DNA from 2 places in the Methylobacterium sp. P1-11 genome. Region 2 is predicted to be linked to the other one. Evidence: predicted binding sites of a transcription regulator. Region 2 holds the regulator's gene; the other holds the start of a gene.
The links. The regulator PhoB, encoded in region 2, activates phosphate uptake and scavenging genes when phosphate is short. The targets are predictions, from matches to a motif close to TGTCATNNANCTGTCAT.
Positions count from the first base shown of each region.

Region 1 (5,166 bases), on a different contig from region 2:
GGGACGACACCGGCCTCGTCTGCTCCACCCCGGCCGGCGCCCGCCCGGGCAGCTTCATGGCCGAGGTGGAGTGCGCCTTCCTGAACACCCTGCAGGCGCGCTGGCAATACGCCGCCGAGGCCTTCGGGCTGGGCTTCGCGCAGGGCAAGAGCATGCTCTGGCACAAGCCCTTCCTGGAGGCGCAGGGCGGGCTCCAGGCACTGGCGGCCGAGATCGCCGAGGATGCGGCCGCCACCAAGCTCGTCCGCGCCGCCGGCCGGCGCGTCCACCTCGTGGCGAGCCCGTTCGAGCAGCCGCTCGGCCCGCGCGGCTTCCGGGAGGTCTGGGCGCGGCAGCTGCGCTGGGCGCGGCTGCGCCGCGTGACCTTCCCGCTGTTCTTCGCCCCCGAGATCGGCAGCGGCGTCCTGCTGCCGGCGCTCCTCGTCGCCCTCTGGGCCGGCAGCCTCGCGGGCCTTGTCGGCGCTTCCGGCCTCGCCGCCCTGTGCTATGCCGCCGAGCACCGGCTCGCTCTCCGCGCGGGCTGGCACCGTTCGCCCCGCATGCTGGCGGCCTTCCTGGCGCGCGACGTCCTGATCCCGGCGATCTGGCTCGGCGCTTGGATGCGGAGCGCCATCGTGTGGCGGGGCAACGCCATGGACGTGCGCCCGCGGCGGGCCGCCGACGCGCGCTCCTACGCGCCGACGGCCTGACCGCCCGACGATCGGAGGCCCTGACGTGTCGCGCCGCTACGCCCTCTACTGGCTGCCCGCCCCGGGCTCCCGTCTCGAAGCCTTCGGCCGGGCGATCCTCGGCACCGACAACGTGACCGGGACGCAGGTGCCGCATCCGGAGGGGCTCGGCGATCTCGCACCCGTCACGGCGGGCGCGCGGGCCTACGGGTTCCACGCCACCCTCAAGGCGCCGCTGCGCCTCGCCCCGGGCACCGGGGAGGCCGACCTTGTCGCCGCCGCCCGCGACCTCGCGGCCGCGCACCCGCCGGTGGCGGTGGGCCCGCTCCGGGTCGCCGCCCTCGGGCCGTTCCTCGCCTTGGTGCCGGCGGCCCCGCCGCCGGAGCTGGGGCTCCTCGCCGCCGAGTGCGTCGCCGCCCTCGACCCGTTCCGGGCGCCGCTCACCGAGGCCGAGCACGCCAAGCGCCGGCCGGAGCGCCTCGGCCCGCGCGGCCGCGCGCTGCTCGCGCGCTGGGGCTACCCGTACGTGTTCGAGGCCTTCCGCTTCCACATGACCCTGACCGACGCCCTGCCGGAGGCGGAGCGCGACCTCTGGCACCGGCGCCTGTCCGAGGCCTACGCCGCCGCGGGACCGGAGCCCCTGCGGATCGACGCCGTCAGCCTCCTGACCCAGGACGGGTCGAGGCCGTTCCGGCTCCTGGCGCGCCTGCCCTTCGGAGAGGCCCGTGGTTGACCGCCCCCTCGGCCTCGAACCCGCGCTCGATCCGAGCGCCCGGGTCGTCGACAGCCGCCTCGGCCGCTACACCGAGGTCGGCGCCCGCACCCGGCTCACCGAGACCGTGCTCGACGACTATTCCTACATCGGTGAGGACGGCGAGGTGATCTACACCGCGATCGGCAAGTTCTGCTCGATCGCCGCCAGCGCGCGGATCAATCCGGGCAACCACCCGATGGAGCGGGCGTCGCAGGCGCACTTCACCTACCGGGCGCGCGCCTACTGGCCGGAAGAGGCGGACGAGCCGGCCTTCTTCGACCGACGCCGGGCGAGCCCGGTCTCGATCGGCCACGATGTCTGGATCGGCCACGGCGTGGTCGTCCTGCCCGGGCGCACCATCGGCACCGGCGCGGTGGTGGGAGCGGGCGCCATCGTCACCCGCGACGTCGAACCCTACACGATCGTGGTCGGCAATCCCGCCAGGCCGGTCCGGCGCCGCTTTCCCGAGGCGATCGCCGCGCGCCTGACGCGCCTCGCCTGGTGGGACTGGGACCACGAGCGGCTGCGTCGGGCGCTGCCGGATTTCCGCGGCCTGCCCATCGAAGCATTCCTGGAGCAGTACGAAGATTAAGTCGGCTATCGAATAACGGAGATGTTGCGCCGGCAAATATAATCGTCTCGAATACGTCATCCAATTGTCGTGAAACCGGCGTTTACGTGCGGCCATTCCGCGGCGGATGGTTGCATGCTGGTTATCGAGGATCTCACGCGCCAGTACGGCGACCGGCGCGCCGTCGACGGCGTGTCGCTCCGGATCGAACCCGGCAGCTTCGTCGGGGTGATCGGCAGGTCGGGCGCCGGCAAGTCGACCTTGCTGCGCCTCATCAACCGGCTTGCGGATCCGAGTTCGGGGCGCATCCTCCACGAGGGGCGCGAAGTCACGACCCTGCGGGGCCGCCCGCTGCGCGAGTGGCGCACCCGCTGCGCCATGATCTTCCAGCAGTTCAACCTCGTCGGCCGGCTCGACGTCATGACCAACGTGCTGATGGGCCGGCTCAGCCACGTGCCGAGCTACCGCTCTTTGCTCCGGCGATGGTCCGCCGAGGACCGGGCCATGGCCCTCGCCGCCCTGGAGAGCTTCGACATGGGCGAGTTCGCCGGCCAGCGGGCCGACGGCCTGTCGGGCGGGCAGCAGCAGCGCGTCGCCATCGCCCGCGCCCTCGTGCAGGAGCCCGAGATCCTGCTCGCCGACGAGCCGGTCGCCTCGCTCGATCCGCGCAACACCCGCCTCGTGATGGACGCGCTCGCCGACGTGAACCGGCGCTACGGCATTACGGTGCTGTGCAACCTGCACTCCCTCGACCTCGCCCGCGCCTACTGCGACCGCCTCGTCGGCCTCGCGGCGGGGCGGGTCGTGTTCGAGGGCGGCCCCTTCGACCTCACCGAGGACGTGGCGCGCCGGCTCTACGGCCTGGAGGCCGGCGAGGTGCTGGACGATGCCGCGCAGCGCGAGGCGGAGCAGCGGGCCGCGATGCCGGGCCGGCCCGGGCTGGTGTCGGCGCGGCCGGTCCGCGAGGCCGCCCTCGGCGCCTGATCCGGGCCTCGGGCCCCAACAACACCACACGGGAAACGCCCGACCGGCCTGCGGCCGGCCGAACTCCCGCCCTACGCCGACACGAAGGACGACACGATGATCACCCGACGCACCCTCGCTGGCGCCGCCGCGGCCCTCGCCCTCCTCGGCCTGCCGGCCGCCGCCCAGGACTGGAAGGCCCAGTATCCGGAACTGACGCTCGGCGTGATCCCGGCCGAGAACGCCTCGGGCACCGCCGACCGCTGGGCGCCGCTCACCGCCTACCTGACCAAGACGCTGGGCGTGCCGGTGAAGCTGCGGGTCGCGAGCGACTACGCCGCCGTGATCGAGGGCCAGCGGGCCGGCAACATCCAGATCGCGTGGTACGGGCCGGCCTCGTTCGCGCGGGCCGTGATGACCGGCGTTAAGATCGAGCCGATCGTCAACCAGAAGCACGAGACCGGCGCCTCGGGCTACTATTCGGTGGTCTACGTGCTGGCCTCCAGCCCCTACAAGACCGTCGAGGATCTAAAGGGCAAGAACCTCGCGCTGGTCGATCCGAACTCGACCTCCGGAAACCAGGCGCCGCGGTTCTTCCTGAAGCGGGCCGGCTACGACGTCGAGAAGTTCTTCGGCAAGACCTTCTACGCCGGCAGCCACGAGAACGCCGTGCTGGCGCTCACTCAGGGCACGGCCGACGCCGCCGCCAACCTGTGGAATTCCGAGACCGACACGATGGTCACCCGCATGGCCGCCAAGGGCATGCTCAAGAAGCCCGACGGCACGCCGATGCAGCAGTCCGACTTCCGGGTCGTGTTCAAGTCCGACTTCCTGCCGGAGGGGCCCTTCGCCATGCTGACGAGCCTGCCGGACGACCTGAAGGCCAAGATCCGCGACGCCTTCGTGGCCCTGCCGAAGGCCGACAAGGCTGCGTTCGACCGGCTCTCCGACGGCAAGGACCAGGATCTCACGCCGGTGACCCTCAAGGATTACCAGCCGATCATCGACATGCTGCGGTTCAACGACGAGCAGCGCCGGAAGTCCTGATCCGGAGCCGCCCGCCTTGCGCGGTCTGACACCCCTGTCGCCGGAGCGGGAAGCCGCCCTCTCCGGCCTCTACGCGGCGGCGACCGGTGCCGCCCGCCGCCGCACGTTGGCGGGCTTCGCCCTTGTGGCGGCGCTCGCCGTGGTCGCTGGCCTGATCGCCGAGGTGCGGCCGCTGGTCTTCGCCGAGAACATCGGCAAGTTCACCGCCTACATCCAGCAGATCCTGCCGCCGATCAGCCTCGAGCACCCGCTCGAGGACGTCCGCGCCTGGTACTGGGGCTTGCCCAAATGGCTCGGCCTGCTGGGCGAGACCCTGCTCATGGCCTATCTCGGGACGCTGCTCGGGGGGCTGGCGGGCTTCGCCCTCAGCTTCGTGGCCGCCGCCAACCTCGTGCGGTCGCGCCTGCTGCGCATCGGCGCCAAGCGCCTCCTGGAGCTGTGCCGCACCGTCCCCGAGGTGGTGTTCGCGCTGATCTTCGTGATCGCCTTCGGCCTGGGCCCGATGGTGGGCGTCCTCGCCATCGCGATCCACACCACGGGCGCGCTCGGCAAGCTGTTCTCCGAGGTGGTCGAGAACATCGACATGCGACCCGTCGAGGGCCTGTCGGCCTCGGGCGCCACCTGGGTCCAGACGGTGCGCTTCGCGGTGCTGCCGCAGGTGCTGTCGAACTTCGCCTCCTACGCGCTGCTGCGCTTCGAGATCAACGTGCGCGGCGCCGGGGTGATGGGCTTCGTCGGTGCCGGCGGCATCGGGCAGGAATTCCTCGTGGCGATCCGCAACTTCTACTACGCGGACGTGAGCGCGATCCTCGTGCTGATCATCCTGACCGTGTTCTGCATCGACCTCGCCACTGAGCGGGTCCGCCACCGCCTGATCGGCGCGGAGCAGGCCCGATGAGTGCGCGCCCTGAGGCCCTGCGCGCGGCGGCCCGGGCGGACCTCGCCCGCCTGCGCGCGCGCTATCCCGCGCAGTTCCGCACCGACTGGCCGGGACGGGCGCGGCTCTCCGCCCTGATCGCCGTGCTGGTCGGGCTCGCGGCGCTCGGCTACTGCCGCCTCGACTTCTCGGTGGCGCGGAACCTCCACGGGCTCGGGCGGCTCGGAACCTTCGCGGTGCTGATGCTGCCGCCCGCGCCGGAGGGCCAGTTCTGGACGTTCCTGCA
Region 1 covers NZ_NPKS01000012.1:162,409-167,574, forward strand. The annotation lists gene CIW48_RS14380 (ceramide glucosyltransferase) at 1-689, shown strand, start outside; gene CIW48_RS14385 (DUF1045 domain-containing protein) at 715-1,401, shown strand; gene CIW48_RS14390 (chloramphenicol acetyltransferase) at 1,394-2,014, shown strand; gene phnC (phosphonate ABC transporter ATP-binding protein) at 2,129-2,977, shown strand; gene phnD (phosphonate ABC transporter substrate-binding protein) at 3,074-4,003, shown strand; gene phnE (phosphonate ABC transporter, permease protein PhnE) at 4,020-4,901, shown strand; gene phnE (phosphonate ABC transporter, permease protein PhnE) at 4,898-5,166, shown strand, end outside.
Region 1: the regulator PhoB is predicted to act here: its motif matches at 2,069-2,085, upstream of phnC (phosphonate ABC transporter ATP-binding protein).

Region 2 (5,166 bases):
AGAATCGCGGATGCCCGCTTTGACAGAATCGATCGCCCTCGGCCGAACGCGTGGTGCAACGGCGCGGAAGGCGCCGAGCCGGAGCCTCGACACCGTTTTCCGGAGCTGCTCCTACGGCGCCGCGCTGCTGGTTCTCCTCGTCCTCGCCGGAATCCTCGGCTCGATCCTCTACGGCGGCTGGCCGGCCTTCCGCGAGTTCGGCTTCGGCTTCCTCACATCCAGTGCCTGGAATGTCGGGACCGAGCAGTACGGCGCCCTGGTGGCGGTGATCGGGACCGTCGCCTCCGCCTTCCTGGCGCTGCTGATCGGCGTCCCCGTCTCCCTCGGGATCGCGGTCTATCTCACCCAGCTCTGCCCGGGCTGGGCGCGCAAGCCGGTCGCCATGACGATCGAGCTGCTCGCCGCCGTGCCGAGCATCATCTACGGCATGTGGGGCCTGTTCGTGTTCGCGCCGCTGTTCGCGCGCTACGTCCAGATGCCGGTCTCGAACCTCGTCGAGGGCATGCCGATCATCGGCACGCTGTTCTATGCCCGGGTTCCCTCGGGCGTCGGCGTGTTCACCGCCGGGATCATCCTGGCGATCATGATCGTGCCGTTCATCGCCTCGATCGCCCGCGACATGCTCGACCAGATTCCCACGGTCCTGCGCGAGAGCGCCTACGGCATCGGCTGCACCACCTGGGAGGTGGTGCGTCACGTGCTGGTGCCGCAGGCCGCGGTGTCGATCATCGGTGCGATCATGCTCGGCCTCGGCCGCGCGCTGGGCGAGACGATGGCGGTGACCTTCGTGATCGGCAACGCCAACCGCCTCTCGGCCTCGATCTTCGACCCGAGTTCGACCATCGCGTCGCGCATCGCCAACGAGTTCAACGAGGCGGACGGCCTCCAGCTCAACGCGCTGATGGCCTTGGGCTGCATCCTGTTCGTGATCACCTTCGTGGTGCTCATCATTGCCCGGTTGCTGACGCGCCGCGTCCAGGCCGCCTGAGGAGCACGCGCGATGGATGCCTCCCCCATGATGACCGCGACCGCTCCGCGCCGCTCCGGCCGGGTTCGTCAGGGCCGCCGCATCGCCGACCGCGCCCTGCGTGTCGCCTGCTCCGGCGCGACGCTGGTGGGCGCCCTGGTCCTCGGCTCGATCCTGGTGATGCTGATCGTCCAGGGCGTGCGCGGCTTCACGCCGACCCTGTTCACCAACCCGACACCGGGCCCCGGCTCCGAGGGCGGGGGCATCGCCAACGCCATCCTGGGCAGCCTCGTCCTGACCGGGATCGGCATCCTGATCGCCACGCCGGTCGGCGTGATGGCCGGGACGTACCTTGCCGAGTACGGGCGCGGCTCGAAGCTGGCGGCGCTGATCCGCTTCCTGAACGATATCCTGCTCTCGGCGCCCTCGATCCTGATCGGCCTCTTCGTCTACACGCTGATGGTGCGGCCGATGGGGACCTATTCGGGCTGGGCCGGCGGCGTGGCGCTCGCGATCATCGCGGTTCCGGTGATCGTGCGCACCACCGAGGACATGCTGCGCCTCGTTCCCGGCACCCTGCGGGAGGCCGGCGCGGCCCTCGGGGCGCCGCCCTCGACGGTGATCATGAGCGTGACGTGGCGGGCGGCCTCGGCCGGCATCGTGACCGGCATCATCCTGGCGCTCGCCCGCATCGCCGGCGAGACGGCGCCGCTGCTGTTCACCGCGCTCAACAACAATTCCTGGTTCTCCGCCAACCTGATGGGCGGCGTCGCGAACCTGCCGGTGATGATCTACCAGTTCGCCCTCTCGCCCTACCCGAACTGGCAGGGCCTCGCCTGGGCGGGCGCGCTCCTGATCACCGCGGCCATCCTGGCGCTGTCGATCATCGCGCGCCTCGTGATCAAGCCGCAGACCTCGCGCTGAGACCCCTTTCGAGGACACGACGATGAACGCCGCCTCCGCGATCCCCACGGTCGAGCTGAACCGCAACCGCGCCGACGAGGGCGGCCCCGTGCGGATCGCCGTGAAGGACCTGAACTTCTACTACGGCAGCTTCCACGGGCTGAAGGACGTCAACCTCAACTTCCACGACCGGCAGGTCACGGCGCTGATCGGACCCTCCGGCTGCGGGAAGTCGACCCTGCTGCGCTGCTTCAACCGGATCTACAGCCTCTACCCGGAGCAGCGGGCGGAGGGCGAGATCCTGCTCGACGGCGAGAACATCCTCAGCCCGTCCATCGACCTGAACGAGCTGCGCTCGCGCATCGGCATGGTGTTCCAGAAGCCGACGCCATTCCCGATGTCGATCTACGACAACGTCGCCTTCGGCCTGCGCCTCTACGAGAAGCTGCCAAAATCCGAGCTGGACGGCCGGATCGAGGAATCCCTGCGCAAGGCCGCCCTGTGGGACGAGGTGAAGGACAAGCTTCGGCAGCAGGGGACCGGCCTGTCCGGCGGTCAGCAGCAGCGCCTGTGCATCGCCCGGACGGTGGCGCAGAAACCGGAGGTGATCCTGTTCGACGAGCCGACCTCGGCCCTCGACCCGATCTCCACCGGACGCATCGAGGAGCTGATCGAGCAACTGCGCGACGAGTTCACCATCGTGATCGTCACCCACAACATGCAGCAGGCGGCACGCATCTCGCAGTTCACCGCCTTCATGTATCTGGGGCAGCTCGTCGAGTTCGGTCCGACCAATCGGATGTTCATGAACCCGACGGAACGCCGCACGCAGGACTACATCACCGGCCGCTTCGGCTAGTCTGTCCGGGAGATCCCGGGACCTGGCGGCCAGCGCGCCGGAAAGCCCCAGCAAGCCACCCCGGCGCGCCGTTCCCGGGACCCCATCGAAGGATCCACCATGCCCGGCCATATCGTCACCTCCTACGACACCGACCTGGAGAACCTCCGTCGCTCGATCTCGGAGATGGGCGGCGTGGCCGAGAAGATGACCGCGGAGGCGACCGACGCCCTCGTGCGCCGGGACGACACGCTCGCCCAGGCGGTGATCCTCGCCGACAAGCGCCTCGACGCGCTGCAGCGGGACATCGAGGAGCGCGCGGTCCTGCTGATCGCCCGGCGCCAGCCCCTCGCGATCGACCTGCGCGAGACCATCTCGGCGATCCGCGTCTCCGGCGATCTCGAGCGGATCGGCGACCTCGCCAAGAACGTCGCCAAGCGCGTGGTGGCGATCTCCGACCAGGCGCCGGCCCAAAAGATCGTGCTCGGCGTGCGCCACATGAGCGACCTCGCCGAGGGCCAGCTCAAGGACGTGCTCGACGCCTATGCGAGCCGCGACGTCCAGGCGGCCCACGACGTCTGGGAGCGCGACGGCGAGATCGACGCCCTGTACAATTCCCTGTTCCGCGAGCTCCTGACCTACATGATGGAGGATCCGCGCAACATCTCGTTCTGCACGCATCTGCTGTTCTGCGCCAAGAACGTCGAGCGCATCGGCGACCACACCACCAACATCGCCGAGACGATCCACTATCTCGCCACCGGCGAAACCCTGGCGGGCGACCGGCCCAAGAACGATGCGTCGAACTATGTGACGGTGGACGGTGTCCAGGCTCCGTGAGCGCCCGGCCCCGGCCCCGGCGCCGCACGGCGCGCGCCTTCCCGCCGGGCGCGGCCGGGGTGACCGTGCGTGTGGGTTGAGGCGCGGCGGCGCCTCCTGCAGCATCCGCCGGACCGCCGGTAGAACGGATCTTCGAACGTGAGCATGCAAGTCCTGATCGTCGAGGACGAGGAGGCGCTGACCACGCTGCTGCGCTACAACCTGGAGGCCGAGGGTTTCCTGGTGGATTCGGCGGCGCGCGGCGACGATGCCGAACTGCTCCTGGCGGAGCGGATCCCGGACCTCGTCCTGCTCGACTGGATGCTACCCGGCCTCTCGGGGATCGAGCTGTGCCGCCGAATCCGGGCGCGCCGCGAGACCGAGCGGCTGCCGGTGATCATGCTCACCGCCCGGGGCGAGGAGGGCGACCGGGTCCGCGGTCTCGGCACCGGCGCCGACGACTACATCGTCAAGCCGTTTTCCGTGCCGGAACTGCTCGCCCGGATCCGCGCGCTGCTGCGTCGGGCCAAGCCCGCCCATGTCTCGGATCGGCTGGCGGCGGGCGACCTGGAACTCGACCGGACCGGCCACCGCGTCCGGCGCGGCGGCGAAGAGCTGCATCTGGGCCCCACAGAGTTCCGGCTCCTGGAATTCCTGATGCTGGCGCCCGGCCGGGTCTTCTCCCGCGAGCAGCTTCTCGACGGGGTCTGGGGGCACGACGTCTACATCGACGAGCGCACCGTCGACGTCCATGTCGGGCGGCTGCGCAAGGCGCTGAACGGCCCGCGCCAAGCCGATCCGATCCGCACGGTTCGCGGCTCGGGCTATGCCTTCGACGAGACCTTCTCGCTGGAAGCCTGAGGCGGGATCGAAGCGTACCGGAACGAGGATCGGTCGGCCGCAGCCTCGGTACGCGCGCGGTGCCGTGCCGCTCGGCCATACGACGTCGGCGGGTGCGGCGCCGCCGGATTGCGTCGCTCCGCTCGCAAGGACGGCGGGCCGGGCGTTTCGACGCGCATGCGGCTTCAGGACCCTCTCGACCTTTCAGCGAGCCAGCGCAGCGCTCCGGCCGGACACGGCTGGCACCGCCTCCAGCGCCGCCAGAACCGTCCCCTCGGTGAGGATCTGCGGGAGAACCTGGGGTTCCCCGGTTCCGGTGTAGAGCAGGTAGAGCGGGACGCCGCTGCGCCCGTGCTTCTCCAGGAGGCGGGTGATCTCGGGATTCTGGTTGGTCCAGTCGCCTTTCATGTAGGTCACGCCGCGCTCGGCCATCGCGGCGCGCACCGCCCTGGTGTTGAGCGAGGTCGCCTCGTTCACCGCGCAGGTGATGCACCACGCGGCCGTCATGTCGATGAAGACGGGGCGATGCGCGTCGACCAGGGCGTCGAGGCGCGCCTGGGTGAACGGCTCGACCCCGTCGGCGGCGGCCTGCGCCGACGACGGCACGGCGCGGTCCCGCGGCAGGGTCACCGCAAGGGCGGCTACGGCGATCAGCGCGAGAGCCGCGGCGGCCTGCGAGACCCGGCCGACCTTGGGCGCGGCGGCGCGGCCATGCTCCCAGGCCCAAGCGGCGAAGCCCACCAGCACCAGGCCGATCAGCGCCGCCAGCAGGCCGCGCGGATCCACCTGCTGCGCCAGC
Region 2 covers NZ_NPKS01000009.1:116,972-122,137, reverse strand. The annotation lists gene pstC (phosphate ABC transporter permease subunit PstC) at 11-988, shown strand; gene pstA (phosphate ABC transporter permease PstA) at 1,001-1,891, shown strand; gene pstB (phosphate ABC transporter ATP-binding protein PstB) at 1,914-2,729, shown strand; gene phoU (phosphate signaling complex protein PhoU) at 2,829-3,548, shown strand; gene phoB (phosphate regulon transcriptional regulator PhoB) at 3,693-4,388, shown strand; gene CIW48_RS11600 (protein-disulfide reductase DsbD domain-containing protein) at 4,572-5,166, opposite strand, start outside.